DNA from 2 places in the Paenibacillus sp. J22P15 genome. Region 1 is predicted to be linked to the other one. Evidence: riboswitches for the same ligand, from Rfam matches in the RefSeq annotation. Region 1 holds a riboswitch; the other holds the start of a gene.
The links. A riboswitch is a leader RNA that binds a small molecule or an ion and turns the genes downstream of it on or off. The one in region 1 is predicted to bind S-adenosylmethionine.
Positions count from the first base shown of each region.

Region 2: another riboswitch for S-adenosylmethionine. It lies ahead of AC0YN6_RS29280 (hypothetical protein); the one in region 1 lies ahead of metA (homoserine O-acetyltransferase MetA).

Region 1 covers NZ_JBWDNT010000014.1:98,868-106,337, reverse strand. Annotated here, with positions in the region: gene AC0YN6_RS22585 (winged helix-turn-helix transcriptional regulator) at 1-92, opposite strand, end outside; gene AC0YN6_RS22580 (EamA family transporter) at 239-1,084, opposite strand; gene AC0YN6_RS22575 (histidinol-phosphatase) at 1,247-2,056, opposite strand; gene AC0YN6_RS22570 (LysR family transcriptional regulator) at 2,101-3,003, opposite strand; gene corA (magnesium/cobalt transporter CorA) at 3,157-4,092, opposite strand; SAM riboswitch class I at 4,400-4,508, shown strand; gene metA (homoserine O-acetyltransferase MetA) at 4,609-5,526, shown strand; gene AC0YN6_RS22555 (aminotransferase class I/II-fold pyridoxal phosphate-dependent enzyme) at 5,554-6,717, shown strand; gene AC0YN6_RS22550 (trans-sulfuration enzyme family protein) at 6,721-7,470, shown strand, end outside.
Region 2 covers NZ_JBWDNT010000031.1:42,108-49,577, reverse strand. Annotated here, with positions in the region: gene AC0YN6_RS29300 (glycoside hydrolase family 95 protein) at 1-1,188, opposite strand, end outside; gene AC0YN6_RS29295 (ABC transporter substrate-binding protein) at 1,204-2,874, opposite strand; gene AC0YN6_RS29290 (hypothetical protein) at 2,910-3,176, opposite strand; gene AC0YN6_RS29285 (helix-turn-helix domain-containing protein) at 3,293-5,593, opposite strand; SAM riboswitch class I at 6,161-6,289, shown strand; gene AC0YN6_RS29280 (hypothetical protein) at 6,387-6,926, shown strand.

The DNA.
Region 1 (7,470 bases):
CCAAGCAATACCCGAATAATTCTGCCAGTCCACTTCTTGCCTAATATGTCGGCTGCGGCTTCATACTTTGGGCACATTGTCGAATAATCCAACCATATCACCCCGCTTTTTGTAATTCTATTGTAGCATATGAACGAACTAAAAGTAAGTTAATTTCACTGGGAATGCAATACTCAATCCAAAAAAGAATATTTACAATACAAAAGTTAGTGTTAAGGCGTGAGTTAATTTTCATACCTCACAAACGAATAATGATCAACCCGAGTATGGTACAAGCAAAGGCTGTCCACTGCACGATCGTCAACTTCTCTTTATAAAAAATAATCGCACCAGCGGCTACGACAAGACTGTTCGTTGCGAAGATAGGAGCTGCCAAATTCGCTTGTCCAGTGGCAATTGCGATCGCATACAGTTGCAATCCGCCATATGAGAATAGACCGGCAATAATCCCAAACCATAGGCCAGTCCGCTCTGCGGAGCGGTTTGTTTTTGTTTTGACAGGAATAAGAAACCAGCAAAGGGAGAGCGCGTAGGCAATGAATAAAATCGGGGCACTGGGTAGTTCAAGCTCATCCGTGACCTTTAATCCGCCGTTTCGCAGCGCGAACATCACGACAGCCATAAAGACGAGAACGAACCAGCGTTTTTCAGTAATTGTTAGAGGTTCTTTCCGTTTATGAGCAATAAAGATTACGGCTAGCAAGAGCAGAGTAATTCCGATCGCTTCAGAGGCGCTGAGCGGTTCATTATACCATAATGTTGCGAGCGCAATGACTAAGATGATATTCATGTTCGTCAGAGGAGAAGTTAAGCTGGCTGGACCAAAATGAAGTGCTTGCATAAATAGGGAGTTTCCCCAGGCAGAACCTGCGCCGATAACGATTCCAGCAATCCATACATGCGGATCTGCGAGAAATGTAAACGTTCCTTCCAGCGCTGCATGCACGCCAAAACCGAGTGATCCGGAAGCATATAGTCCAAGCAGCAGCATTCTTGTAGAGCCGCCCCGCATTTGTGATACTTTCATCCACCAGCCCGCTAGTCCGAATAAGATTGCGCTGCTAATGGCCGTAACGAGCCACATCGTTGTTCAACCCCTCAAATTTGTTACACAAATGAAATAGTTCTGTTATTTTCTCATCATATTAATGGGCTATTATAATAAACAAGACCCCCTTTTAATATATCCCTTGGGACCTGCAACGTGCAGGTCCACTTTTTTTTGTCCACAATTGTTCTCGCGTGCTTATATCGGTACAATGACCTGCTGGCGCCCCCGATAATAAACCCACTGTGTGAAGCCGATTTCCTTAAGCCTTTTTTGAACAAGCTCCCATTCGTCGCCAACTCTGCTCGGCACATGCGCATCCGATCCGAAGGTTACATTGACTCCGTAATGAAGTGCTCGTTCCAGAATCGCATCCGATGGATACCATCCTCCCACATATTTCGTGCTGCCAGACGTATTGATTTCAATGGAAACACCACACTCGGCAATCGTCTGCAACGTATCATCAACGTCCTTATTCGCCGGAATGTCAGAGAATGCGGGATAATACCCTTTCATTGCATCAATATGTCCCAAAATATCGAACATTCCGCTGCGTGCAGATTGCTTGATAAGATCGTAATAGCTGCGCTTTACTTCGACATGCTGCTGTTCATTTAATCCTTTCCAACGATTACGGTTGAAAATACTGACTTCGCCAACCTGATGCACGGAGCCGATTAAATAGTCGAAAGGAACACCTTCATATGCTTTTTTGTAGCTATCCAAATAATTAGGAAAAAAGTCCGATTCTATACCCAACAGTACTTCGATTTTGCCTGCATACTTCTCCTTTAAGCGAAGCACTTCATTAACATAATTAGTGAAATCGCTTCTAGCCATGGCGATGGCTGGTGAAGGCTGATCCTCCTTATGATAGAAGTAGGGGGAATGATCAGAGATGCCGATAATTTGAAGACCAGCTTTCATTCCTGCAACAATATAATCTTCGATAGTACCATCGGCATGACCGCATCTAACATGATGAGTATGTAAGTCGAATTTCATTGTCATCTCTCCTAGTTGATTTTCTGATGGACGCTTCTGATCCGTTATTCACTGCTAATGAATTGATGCTCCGGCATGCCCTTTAGATCACTTAAAAACTGCTGCAATGCCGTATTGATGTAACGACCGGATTTATATACAACGCCGACAGGGTGACTCATTTCAAGCTCGTTGACTTTAATCATCTTTAGTGTGCCCAAACGAAGCTCGTTGGCAATCGAAAGTTTCGATACGACTGCGGCGCCTAAATTAATTTCAACCATACGCTTCACTTCTTCGCTGCTGGAAACCTCCATGATGATGTTCGGCTGAATATTGTATTTACGGAAAATTTTATCGACGAATTTCCGCCCCAGCGTGTCGGGAGCAAGCATAATCATAGGAATGTCCTTGAGCGTGTCAACCGTCGTATGCGTCAATTTACTCATCGGATGGGAAGGAGGAACGACAAGTTCAAATGTATCGTAATAAAGGACGGAGGAGGAGACGTTCGGATTTTTTTCAGTGAGATATGTAATCCCTATATCGACTGAACCGTTCTCGACACTGGCCATAACTTGGGAAGAGGGCATGGAATGTATCGTTGTTTTGATTAAAGGAAATTGGTTCTGGAAATATGAAAGGACGCGCGGCAAAATTTGAATTGCAATTGATGCTGTTGTTCCTAGTAAAATATGTCCTTGCGGTGTTAGGTTCATATCGGAAAGCTTATGCTTTAATTCATCCACAATCGTAAGGACTTGCTCTGCATGCTCCAAAAAAACTTGTCCATGATCGGTTAGAGTGACTGGCTGGTTACGATTAATGAGGATCGTCTTGAATTCATCCTCAAGACTTTTTATTTGTGCCGATACAGCCGGCTGGGTGAGATTCAGCAGTTCGCCGGCTTTCCGGAAACTCATCGTCTTGGATATCGTAAGGAGTGTTTCAAGCTGACTAATATTCACGTCAATCCCCCTCTCAAAGGTAAGTACTCTCAAATATTGATTCTACTATTATAAATGATAGTTACCGCAACAGCAAAAAAAAGGCTGCACGCGCAAGGCGGGAATTTTCCCCTGCGAGTGCAGCCCTTTAATCTTATCTGGAGCAGGTCGTCTCTAGAGCCATTCCTTCTTACGGAAAATGTAAAACATACTTATGCCAAGCAGCAGCATAATACCAAGTAATATATATGAGCCTAATTTGAGGTGGAGACCCGGTATAAAGTCAAAGTTCATTCCGTATATGCCGGTTATGAAGGTGAGTGGCATGAATATCGTTGTAATTGCAGTAAATACACGCATGATTTCATTGGCACGGTTCGATACACTGGACTGGTAGGCCTCACGTAAGTTACCCATGAGATCGCGATATGTGTCGAAGGATTCCGCAATTTTTAACGCATTCTCATAAATATCGCTAAAATACTTTTGCAGTTGATCGTCAATGAGCTTTAAGTCTTTCTTGTTAAGCGTAGCAATGACGTCGCGTTGAGGACCAAGTACCTTCCTCAGCCACAATATTTCACCGCGCAGCCCGATGATTTCATTCAAATGCGATTTCTTCGTGTGCATCAATATATCTTCTTCCAGTGTCTCGATTCGTGTATCGATCCGATCACCAACGAGGAAATAGTTGTCGACAACGATGTCGACGAGGTGGTATAAGAAATAGTCAGGCCGGCTAACCTCTTGTTCCCAGAGAACGGGCTTTAAAGAACGGAGCTCATTAATCTTTTGTTTGGTGACGGTAATAATAAAGTGACGACCGAGAAAGATGTTGAGCGCCCTAAGAAATATTTCCTCATCATCGAATCGAATGCTGTTAATAACAATAAAGTAATGACTTTCGTATATTTCAATTTTTGGACGCTGCTCCTCTTCACTGAGACAATCTTCTACAGCGAGATCATGCATGTTGAAAAGCGGCTGCAAAACAGCGAGGTCCTCCACATCTGCGTCGATCCAGTAAAAACCTTCTTTCGAAGGCGTAAGTGTTTCATTAATATCTTCAATAACTGTAAAAACGCCATTGCTAACAAGACGGATTTTCATCCGGAGTCACTCCTTTCTTTCGCTAGAGGAAACTGCCGGCTGAATGGGACTGGGCCGGCAGTAACCGTATTCGATAGTTCTCAGGCTTCGGTCTGTCGCCCTCCATGTCCATGTCCACTCCTTTGTTAGTCAAATAAACGAAATAATTCTTGTCTAGTATACTCCCGCGACAGCTTTACATTCAAGCATAAAAACAACACTTTTCTCATATATAAGTTTAGAATATGCACCGTTGGTTCTTGACGCAATTGACAGAATGATTTAAAGTGAAAGTGTAATGATACCGCGGAAAATTGAATAGACTACTTTCTTATCAAGAGCAGGCGGAGGGACTAGCCCGATGAAGCCCGGCAACCGGCGTGTAAACGCACGGTGCTAATTCTTGCGGAAACTTTAATGTTTCTGGGAGATGAGAGAGGCGGATGGCTTATGTATAGAGCATACGACCTTTTCTCACAGCAGAAAGGGTCTTTTTCATGCTCATGCGGTCAATCTTCCTCAAGAGGAGTGAAACCAATGCCAATTAAAGTACCTGACAACTTACCGGCAAAAGAAGTGTTAACCAACGAGAACATTTTCGTTATGGATGAGAGTATCGCCTATCATCAAGATATCAGGCCGCTCAGAATCGCGATTCTGAACTTAATGCCCACCAAGGAAACGACAGAAACACAGCTGCTTAGACTTATTGGCAACACGCCATTACAAGTCGAGGTCGTATTGCTGCATCCAAAAACACATACATCCAAAAACACGTCGGCTGATCATTTAGAATCCTTTTATAAAACATTTGACGAGATCGCGGATGAGTATTATGACGGTCTTATCATCACTGGCGCACCTGTAGAGCATATGCCTTTCGAGGACGTAAACTATTGGGAAGAGCTTAAGGAAATTATGGATTGGAGCACAAGGCGCGTAACATCGACCTTCCATATATGTTGGGCGGCACAAGCTGGACTTTACCATCACTTTAACGTGCCGAAATATAATTTAGACAACAAAATGTTCGGCGTATTCCCGCATACGATTGAGAAAAGAAATGTTAATTTGCTCCGAGGCTTTGATGAAATGTTTTTTGTGCCGCAGTCTCGTCATACCGAGGTGCGCCGCGAGGATATAGATACGGTGGAAATGTTGGATATTTTATCTGAATCTTCAGATTCAGGCGTATACATCGTTGCATCGAAAGATGGTAAACAAATTTTTGTTACAGGACATTCCGAATACGATCCAACCTCACTTAAGTATGAGTATGATCGTGATCAATCCAAAGGGATGGAAATAGATATTCCGAAAAATTATTTCCCAGGCGATAATCCGGCCAACCTGCCATTATCAACCTGGCGTGCTCATGCGAACCTATTGTTCTCAAACTGGCTTAACTATTATGTTTATCAGCAAACACCTTATGATTTGGGTGGAGGCATTTAAAACTATATTAGGGAGTGCTACATTAAGATGAAGATAGAAAGCCATTTAGCTCAGATTGGATCTATAAAAGAACCTGTAACGGGTGCAGTAAGCTTCCCAGTTTACCAAGCAACGGCATTTCGTCACCCTAAGCTTGGAGAGAGCACGGGCTTCGATTATGCACGTACGAAAAGTCCAACAAGGGCTGTACTAGAAGAAGCTGCTGCACAATTGGAAGCTGGCGATGCAGCATTTGCATGCAGCTCCGGTATGGCTGCTTTGCAAACGGTATTTGCATTATTCAGTCAAGGTGATCATTTAATTGTATCTCTTGACTTATATGGCGGCACGTATCGCCTGTTAGAGCGGATTATGTCGAGATTCGGCGTATCAGCTTCCTATGTGGATACGAACGATTTGGATGCGATGGCGGCTTTGTGGACGCCAAACACGAAAGCGGTGCTTATCGAAACACCAACAAATCCGCTCATGATGATTACGGATATTGAGAAAGTAACGGCGTGGGCGAAATCTAAAGGCTTGCTTACCATTGTAGATAATACGCTGCTTACACCATTTTTCCAACGTCCGATTGAGCTCGGAGCAGATATTATCATTCATAGCGCAACCAAATATTTAGGCGGTCATAATGACGTGCTTGCAGGTCTGATCGTAACGAAAGGCAAGGAGCTCTCAGCTGAGATGGCATTTCTGCATAACTCCATTGGGGCAGTCCTTGGACCGCAGGATTCATGGCTTCTTATGAGAGGAATGAAGACGCTGGCGCTTCGTATGGAGCGTCATCAGTATAATGCCACTGCGATTGCTAACTATCTGCTTGAACATCCAGCGGTGGAGGATGTCTATTATCCGGCATTGCCGCATCATCCAGGACATGATGTTCAGAACAGGCAGGCTTCCGGAAATACGGGTATTTTCTCCTTCCGTCTAAAGGACGCTCGTTATGTGGAGCCGATTCTTCGCCACATTAAGCTTATTGCATTCGCTGAGAGTTTAGGCGGAGTTGAATCGTTGATGACTTATCCTGCGGTTCAGACACATGCGGATATCCCTCTTGAAATTCGTCAAGCTATCGGTGTTGATGACCGTTTGCTTCGTTTCTCAGTAGGCATCGAGCATTCGGATGATTTAATTAGTGATTTGGCACAGGCGCTCGCAGCTGCCAAACGTGAAGTCGAGGAGGTCCAATAACCGATGAGTAATGATAACAACAAAATTAAACCTCAAGATCGGCGTTTTGCAACGAAGCTGATTCATTTCGGCGCAGAGATTGATGAACATACAGGAGCATCAAGCGTACCTATTTATCAAGCTTCAACGTTCCATCATCATGATATTTTCAACCCGCCTCAATATGATTACAGTCGTTCAGGCAATCCTACCCGCCAAGCGCTCGAGGATTATATCGCACTGCTTGAGGGCGGGGCGCGCGGCTTCGCGTTCGCTTCAGGGATGGCCGCTATTTCAACGACATTCCTGCTGCTTTCTGCTGGGGAGCACGTTATCGTAACGGAGGATGTTTACGGCGGAACGTATCGTTTACTGACGACGATTTTGGATCGACTCGGCATAGAGTCTACCTTTGTTGATATGACCGATTTTGAAGCGGTCAAAGCAGCGCTTAAGCCAAATACGAAAGCGGTATTCATGGAGACGCCGTCAAACCCGACTCTCAAAATTACGAATATTGCTGAGACCACTGCTTGGGCGAAAGAACACGGATTGCTTACCCTGCTTGATAATACGTTTATGACTCCTTATCATCAGCGTCCGATTGAACATGGCGTTGATATCGTACTGCACAGTGCGACAAAGTTTCTTGGCGGTCACAGCGACGTGCTGGCGGGTCTTGCGGTTACCGCGGATGAAGGCCTCGGTAAACGTCTGAAGCAGCTTCAAAACGGCATGGGAACGGTTCTTAGCGCCCAAGAATCGTGGCTGTTG
Region 2 (7,470 bases), on a different contig from region 1:
CAGCAGCGGACGGTGGCATTCGGATAAATTCGTCACTTCCGCAGGCCAATAATTCATTTCCGTATTAATATTCAGCGTATAATTGCATCCCCAAGGAGGCCGCACCATATCGTTCCATATCCCCTGCAGGTTGGTCGGCTGAGTCCCTTCCCGGGAAGAGGCGATCAGCAAGTAGCGTCCGAAATGAAACAACAAGGCAACCATTGCTGGGTCGTTAGCACCATATTTCTGCATCCGCTTATCGGTATCAAGCATTTCGTCCTCCAGGGCACCATCCTCTAGAGTAAAATCTACTCGATCAAACAGCTCCCGATAATCGCGTATATGCTCCTCTTTCAATTGATCGTAAGAAATTTCCATCGCTTTCGAAAGTATTGACTCATTATGTCGGGCCAATAGGCCAAAATCGGTGCCTGGCAATTGATCGTAGCCGTTGAAGGACGTCGCGGCCGCAAAGTAAAGAACAACTTTTGTAGCGTCTTGAACACATAACTTGCCATTCCGATATACAACTTGGCCATCTTCGATCGAAGCACCCAATCTTCCCTCAAAATGAATTGATTTCGTATTACCGAATTCCCCGTACACAATCGGCAGCAAGTCCTCTTCGTAATAACCCGGTGCACAGTATTCGGGACAAATTCCTTGCAAAAACAATGCATGATCGTCTTGCAGCGTATAAGATTTATGCGGACTATCCAAGGTCACTTCGAAGTTAAGCTGCTTCGGAACGGAGCTGGTCAATCGAATTGCCAATACCTGGTGGGGGCTTGAAATAAAAGCCTCGCGCGTATATTCGACCGGGCCAATCGTGTACGTTACCGAAGAAAGAGCGCGTTCTAGGTCCAGCGACCGTTTATACCGCCGGCCTTCTTCGCCGTGCATAAAGCGTATTCCCAAGTTCCCAAGAGGCATATACACTTGCGCAAAAGGGCCGAACATATTTTTCGTTTCCTCGTCTGCCTCGCCATATTTATGCTCGCGAAGCAGCTGCCTCACTTTCTGCAGCGATTCCCGATCGTCATGCGGCTTATATCGGCTTGGGGGACCAGACCACAGCGTATCTTCGTTCAGCTGAAAACGCTCCTCCCCCACGCCTCCAAAATGCATAGCACCTATTCTTCCGTTGCCAAGCGGCAATGCCTCCGTCCAGTGCAACGCAGGCTTGCTGTATAATAAACTTTTCATATCGTTCCCCTCCCTTTATGGCTTTTTGGACATCTTCGCGTCGTATGCGGTTTGATAGATTTCCAGATAGCGCTTCAATTTCATGCCGTCTAACGTTTGGATATAAGAATCCCAATCTTTATCGAGAATTGCGTCTCCCGTCACAAATCGGGCTATCATTTCTTTTACAAAGTCTCCGATCGTTTTCTCCAAATCAGCAAGCTCGGATGCCTGTTCGTTCGTCATATAAAGTTCAGGAATGATCGACGCCGCATCCTGCTTATATTTCTCGTAATTTTCGTTTGTCTCTTTATACAAAACGCTTTCAAGCGACGGTTTTGTCGGATCCGTGGCTTTTCCGAGTCGCAGCTCGTTCGTGCGCAATGTCGGAGCAAGCTGCACCCAGCTGTCGTTTTGTACGGCAGCCTCATTCGGGTTAGGGAGGACTTTCCATATTGCCTTTTTGCCGTTAACTCCGATTTCGGATTCAATCGCCCATGTCCATCGCTTATCTTTCTCCCCATAAATGGAAGTGAGGGTCATCTCCGTGTTATATAACAAGTCGGCCAGGCGGAATGCAACTTCCGGGTGTTTACTTGATTTCGTGATCAGGTAAAAGCCGCCTTTGACACTTTGAGCAACGGGAGCAACTTGAACACCTGCAGGACCTTTTAGAGGCGGAACCGTAACGTAATCAAGCCATCTTCCGCTTTTTCCATCCACGTCCGTAAAGCCTGGAACTAATCCCGATCCTGCGCCGACCAGTTCGGCTTCTGGAGTTTCACCGATTTGTTCATATTGCGTACTGTCCATCGTGAACGATTGCGGGCTAATCAGGCCTTCCGCATACAGCTTCCTCAGGTAAGCAAGACCCTCTTTCCATTCCGGTTTATTGTATGGTACATCCACCTTGTTGTTGTTGATGTAAAGACGTTTTGGTCCGTTATTCACTACAAATGCGTTCATCAAGAATGAATCGATCTCGGCATCAATATTGGTGCCTACCATCGGAATTTCATCCGCTTTCTTGTTACCGTTTGGGTCTTGCGTTTTAAACGCTTTCAACACTTCGTAAAATTCGTCTGTCGTCGTAGGCACTTTCATTCCGAGTTTGTCGAGCCACACTTTATTGATCCACATTTTTTGCGGTAACGAACAGTGGTAACATTCATTAACCATTGGCAATGCGTAAATATTGTCATCCGTTGAAGTAATCGAATCTTTTACATTAGGCAACGTTTTGAACATCTCTTTCGTTTCTGTACCATATCGTTCGATCATGTCGTTCAGCGGAAGGAATACACCTTGGCTGCCGTAAATCAGTTGTTGGGTGTTGGAAATCCCGAAGCCCATAATGACATCCGGATACTCACCGCTGCCCAGAACGAGATTAAGCTTTTCCTGCGCAGTCTTATCGTTGACAATGTCCCATTCGATATGGACGTTTGTCTTTTCCTCCAAATACTTGGTAAACCAATTCGTCTCGAAATTTTCTACATCGCCGGGGTCTTTAATCATAATCTTTATCGTTGTTTTCTCTTTCGTAATCGGAAATTGACCGGCTGGATTCACCGCAATGGTCGTCTCCGCATTATTTCCCTTGTCATTCGTATCAACGGCTTCTTTTTCGCTGCTGCAACCGCTTAATACGGATACTGCTCCAAATCCAAAAATCAAGATCAAGCTGACTATCCATAATTTCCTCATGTAACAGTCTCCTTCTTGGGAATACTGTAGAATTTCTAACCATTCAGTGAACCGATCATCATCCCTTTGACAAAATGCTTCTGTACAAACGGGTAGATAACCATCAGCGGCAGAGTCGAAAGGACAATCAACGAATATTTCAACAACTGCGAAAGTTGCTGCCTTTGCAGCGTTTCCGTGATATCGTTTATCATATCCCAATCGACTTCGTCCTGGCCCAGCTCCCCCTTCTCTTGTCTGCTTCCTCTTGATGAATGGCAATCTCCCATTGTACTGTTTCGAGAAACCGATACTTTCATCATAGAGCGAGTTCCGGGGGAGGGAAATAAGAAAACGTTCAGATCGATAAGCATCTATGCAGAAAGCCGATGCTCATTATTTCATATTCGTGTGCAATCATTCATATTTACCGCAATGATTAGTGTTGAGCGCTTCGATAAGCCGATGTGCTTACTCCGTTGATTCGCTTGAACGCTCGTCCGAAGGATCCGGATGAATTGTAACCGACACGCACTGCAATTTCTTGAACGGCTAAATCCGTGTTTCCAAGAAGCTCCTTCGCTTTCTTCATTCGCAAGTTTTCCAGATACTCTGAAAAATTGACGCCGGTTTGTTCTTTGAAAAATTGGGACAGGTACCCTTTAGAAATGTTAACGCTTTCCGCGGCAACATCCAGACCCATGTTGGAATGCATGAATTGATTTTGAAGCAGATCGATGACCCGTTCAAGGAGTTGAACGTTTTGGCTTTTTTTGTGCTCCATTACGTATTCACAGAGCATTTTGTATTTGTCCTTTAGTTTACCGTAGCTATAATCTAGCTTCTCGTGGCCTCCAGTACTGCTGACCGGTTCGATTTCGAACTCTCCCTCCTTCGAAATCTGGTGCAGCAGCTTCACCAAGGTTCCCCACATTTCATTCATCAACAAAACCAGCATATCCAGCGACAAATGATTTTGTTTGAAATTAATGGTATGCATCTCCTCTAGCAGCTCCTGCACTTCTACCCATTCTCCGGCTTTGGTCATGTTCATCAATCGAACTTCAAGATCAGGTGGATAATAATAGCTGTCGCTTTCTTTGGGCATATCCCCAAAGCTCATAAAACCGCTTCTTTTCTCCCAGCTTAGGTATTCTAGAACCCGCCTAGCCTCCTCATAGGAACGGGACACATTCGAGAGGCCGTCGTACATACCGCCAATCGCTATGCTTATCGGAATATGCAGTCTTGACCGAACCTCGTCAACCACCCTTTCAAGACGTTGCTTGATCTCACCATTTTTCTCGTCTGCTCCCGATGATTCAAATGAGTAAATAAACGCAATCTTATCGCCCGCCACATCAATCAAGTAGGCTTCCGGCAGCAGCGCTACAACAACGTCCTTCACCATGATGCGTATGACATCAAGCTCGTCCAGTGCTGTCCTGTCTACAACAGTTTCATTGCCTGAAAAATGAACGATCCCTGCGACAACATGCGTGCCGTCCATGACAATACCAACATGACACATCCGAGTATGGATCTCATGGGAAGATAAATAATCACCTTTCAGCAGACCTTCGAAGAAGGCCGCCTGCAGGAGAGGCTCCTGACGTTTGATTTGGTCCCGCAGCTCGTCGTTGCTGTCCAACAGCCGGGATACGGACTCGCGGATGACCCGGTATACATCCGCTCCCGAATCGTCCCCTCCTTCCGTTCGCATATGAAGAGTTTCTACAATGTGGCGAAGCGGACGGCTGTTACGGTAAGCTATCGCGAATGCAACTAGCAATCCGATTGCAAGAAAGACAGACGTCAATATAAACGTATTATTTCGGATATAATGCAATTTGCTCAGAACAACGTGAGTCGGCTGAGCAACTAAAAAAGTCCATCCGCTATAATTCGAAGTCGTATAGGTAATCATCATGTCAACCGAATGAATGCGCTCCTTCTTATTGCCCTTAAGCCCTTGCAACCGGCTTTTATCTATCGGCGTAATATCAGTGCCGGAAGCGATCGAACTGATAATATTTCCTTGTTGATCGACAATATATGCCCAGCCGCCTTCCGAAAGATCAAGTCCTCCAAGAAGCTTTTGTACCTCTCGATTGTTAATCGTAACGATAATCGATCCTTGCGGATTGCCTGGATAGCCAAATGGCTGTATATAAGTTAGCAGCGATTTAGTCTGGTTTCCCATTTTGACGTCTTGCGCAGGAATGATCGCTTTCACCCCGAATTCGCCATTGAGATAACGCTTCCAATTTTGAAAATTCAATGACTTGTATTTCAGATAGGAAGAATAAAATTCTTTATACGTATAAGTGGAGCCCAGCGTCAGGACTAGTTCGCTGTTTTTGAATGCAATATAATATTGATCAATAAAATTGTTGGTCAAGTTGTAAGGGAATAACCCTTTGTGGGCTTCGAGAATACGGACTGGATTAGAACCCGTGAAAGGTTGGGAAACGTCTTGGAATTTTATTATCCTGGTGTCATTTGCAAGTTGCCGAACGATCGATTCTACTTCTTTGAACCGTAAATCCAATGTATTCTTGCCTTGTTCCAGTATGTTCATATTGTTCGTCGTCAACTCTTTCTCCATGACGACCAACGTCTTGTTGTAAATGACCCATCCGATCAGCAGCGGCAAAAAGATCAGCAGAATGTTCGGTACTAGTAGACGCACAAGGATCCGGTGCCGTTTAGCTTTTCTCGTCTTTTGATTCAGGATCATTTGGATTCCCCCTTCGCCTTTTTAACATGTACATTATAATAGCTCAATCAAACTATGTGAGCAATAACAATATCTTTCGGAAACACCAATAGAGCTTTTGATTTCCTGGGAAATCTCCCAGCCCTATCGTTGAACAATAAAGTGGAGCAGTTTCCACACACGCTCTACCACTCTAATATCATATTTCCGTCTAGGTTTCAGTGTTGCAGTAATCCAAGTTTTGTAAAACCTAATAAAAAGATAGCAAAAAGAAATCTGCTAGAACCACGAACGGGAACAAGTATCTTAAATCTGCCTTGGTAGAAGCAGCTCACTCCGTTGCGGCATCCAAGAATTTTCTCAGGGCAATGTACAGACGAACAGCAGCACGAAAAGTCAAAAAACGAGCTGCAGTAAATGTAGCCCATGCTATGTTGAGGATTACGTATTATCTCTTAACTCGTAAAGAAATGCAAAAATCGAAGATGGGGGGTTCAAACGTGGTTCCTCTCTGACCTCTTTTACGACGAAGTACCTTGACATCAGAATGCTATATAGTATTATAAACATAATTGAATATGTTGAATTTTCTTATCAAGAGTAGGTGGAGGGACTAGCCCGATGAAACCCGGCAACCGACAAACCTTTGTTACCAAAGGAATGCACGGTGCTAATTCTTGCAGAAAAGCTGTACTAAGCGAATCTGGGAGATAAGAGAGAGGATATGACTTTGAATTCTTATGACCTTTCTCTGATTCCAGAGAAGGTCATTTTTGTTTTCATGAACTAACTAAACATGTGTAAAGGTGTGATAATGATGCCGATCACGATTCCTAACAATGAAACTACCGAGTATCACCAAGATATTCATCCCCTTCGTATTGCTTTGCTAAATTTGAAAAAATCAGCGATTGGTCTTTCTTTTGAAAGTTCGCAGCAGTGTAAGATTACCCGAATAGAATGTTTTCGATTTGACAGTAAACATACAGAAAAGCTGCAACTTGGACATGGAACAGATGATATCTGCGGGCTAATTGCTATCTCCACAAATACAGGAGCAGTTGGCTTAAGGGAATTTGAGATCCCTTGTAACAGCCTGAGGCCCGATTTGACTATGTGGGCTGCTCCTTTCCAGCGAATTAAAGGTCTGACCTTGACGGAAAGCATGAATTATGCTCAATTAAAGCAAGAGGCATGGGGACCCGTGAGATTTGAATTAATTGAGTCCGCAATAATGGATATAATTGAAAAAAATGAATTAGCATTAATAAACAACAAGGATCAAAGATACTTCTACTTCTGGGATCGGGCATACATATTTAACCATACGCAAGCGTATATCTCTTTTTTTTAGAGATTAACAATCCTACCCGTAAGCGGAACAAAGAGCTTCAACACGGCTTCCCCAAAGCAGACCGACGGCCCGAAGATTCCGAGTGTCTACTTTGGGGCTGAATTACAAAGATGGTTTGTTCAATCAAGCTAACGTGTCCCGTAGTTCAATAACCTTTACTATTTTAGTCGCTTAAATTTGAAGAGATCGAGTAATGCATAGAAGAATCGGTTTATCAGCTTTTTATCGATAAGTTATGTTGGCACTTTTGTGTCATTGGACATTAGATGGTGTCTAACAAATGGGGTGCAGTTCCAAGTAGCGAGCTAACTATGGTCGATCACTTTTCTTCCCGGAGACTGGGATATTTTAAGCTGATGTTCACAAAGTCTATAAAACAATCGTTTTTTAGACTGATACGACATTTATTTTTTGATGTCCACAATCCGTCTGCAATTTTAGGACACAGAAAAACCCAGCCCTCATTCGGACTGGGTTGGTGGAAGCGAACCGCGGCTTGACAAATCCACAAATTCGCCAAGACACGAAGATCGTTCGAGACCAT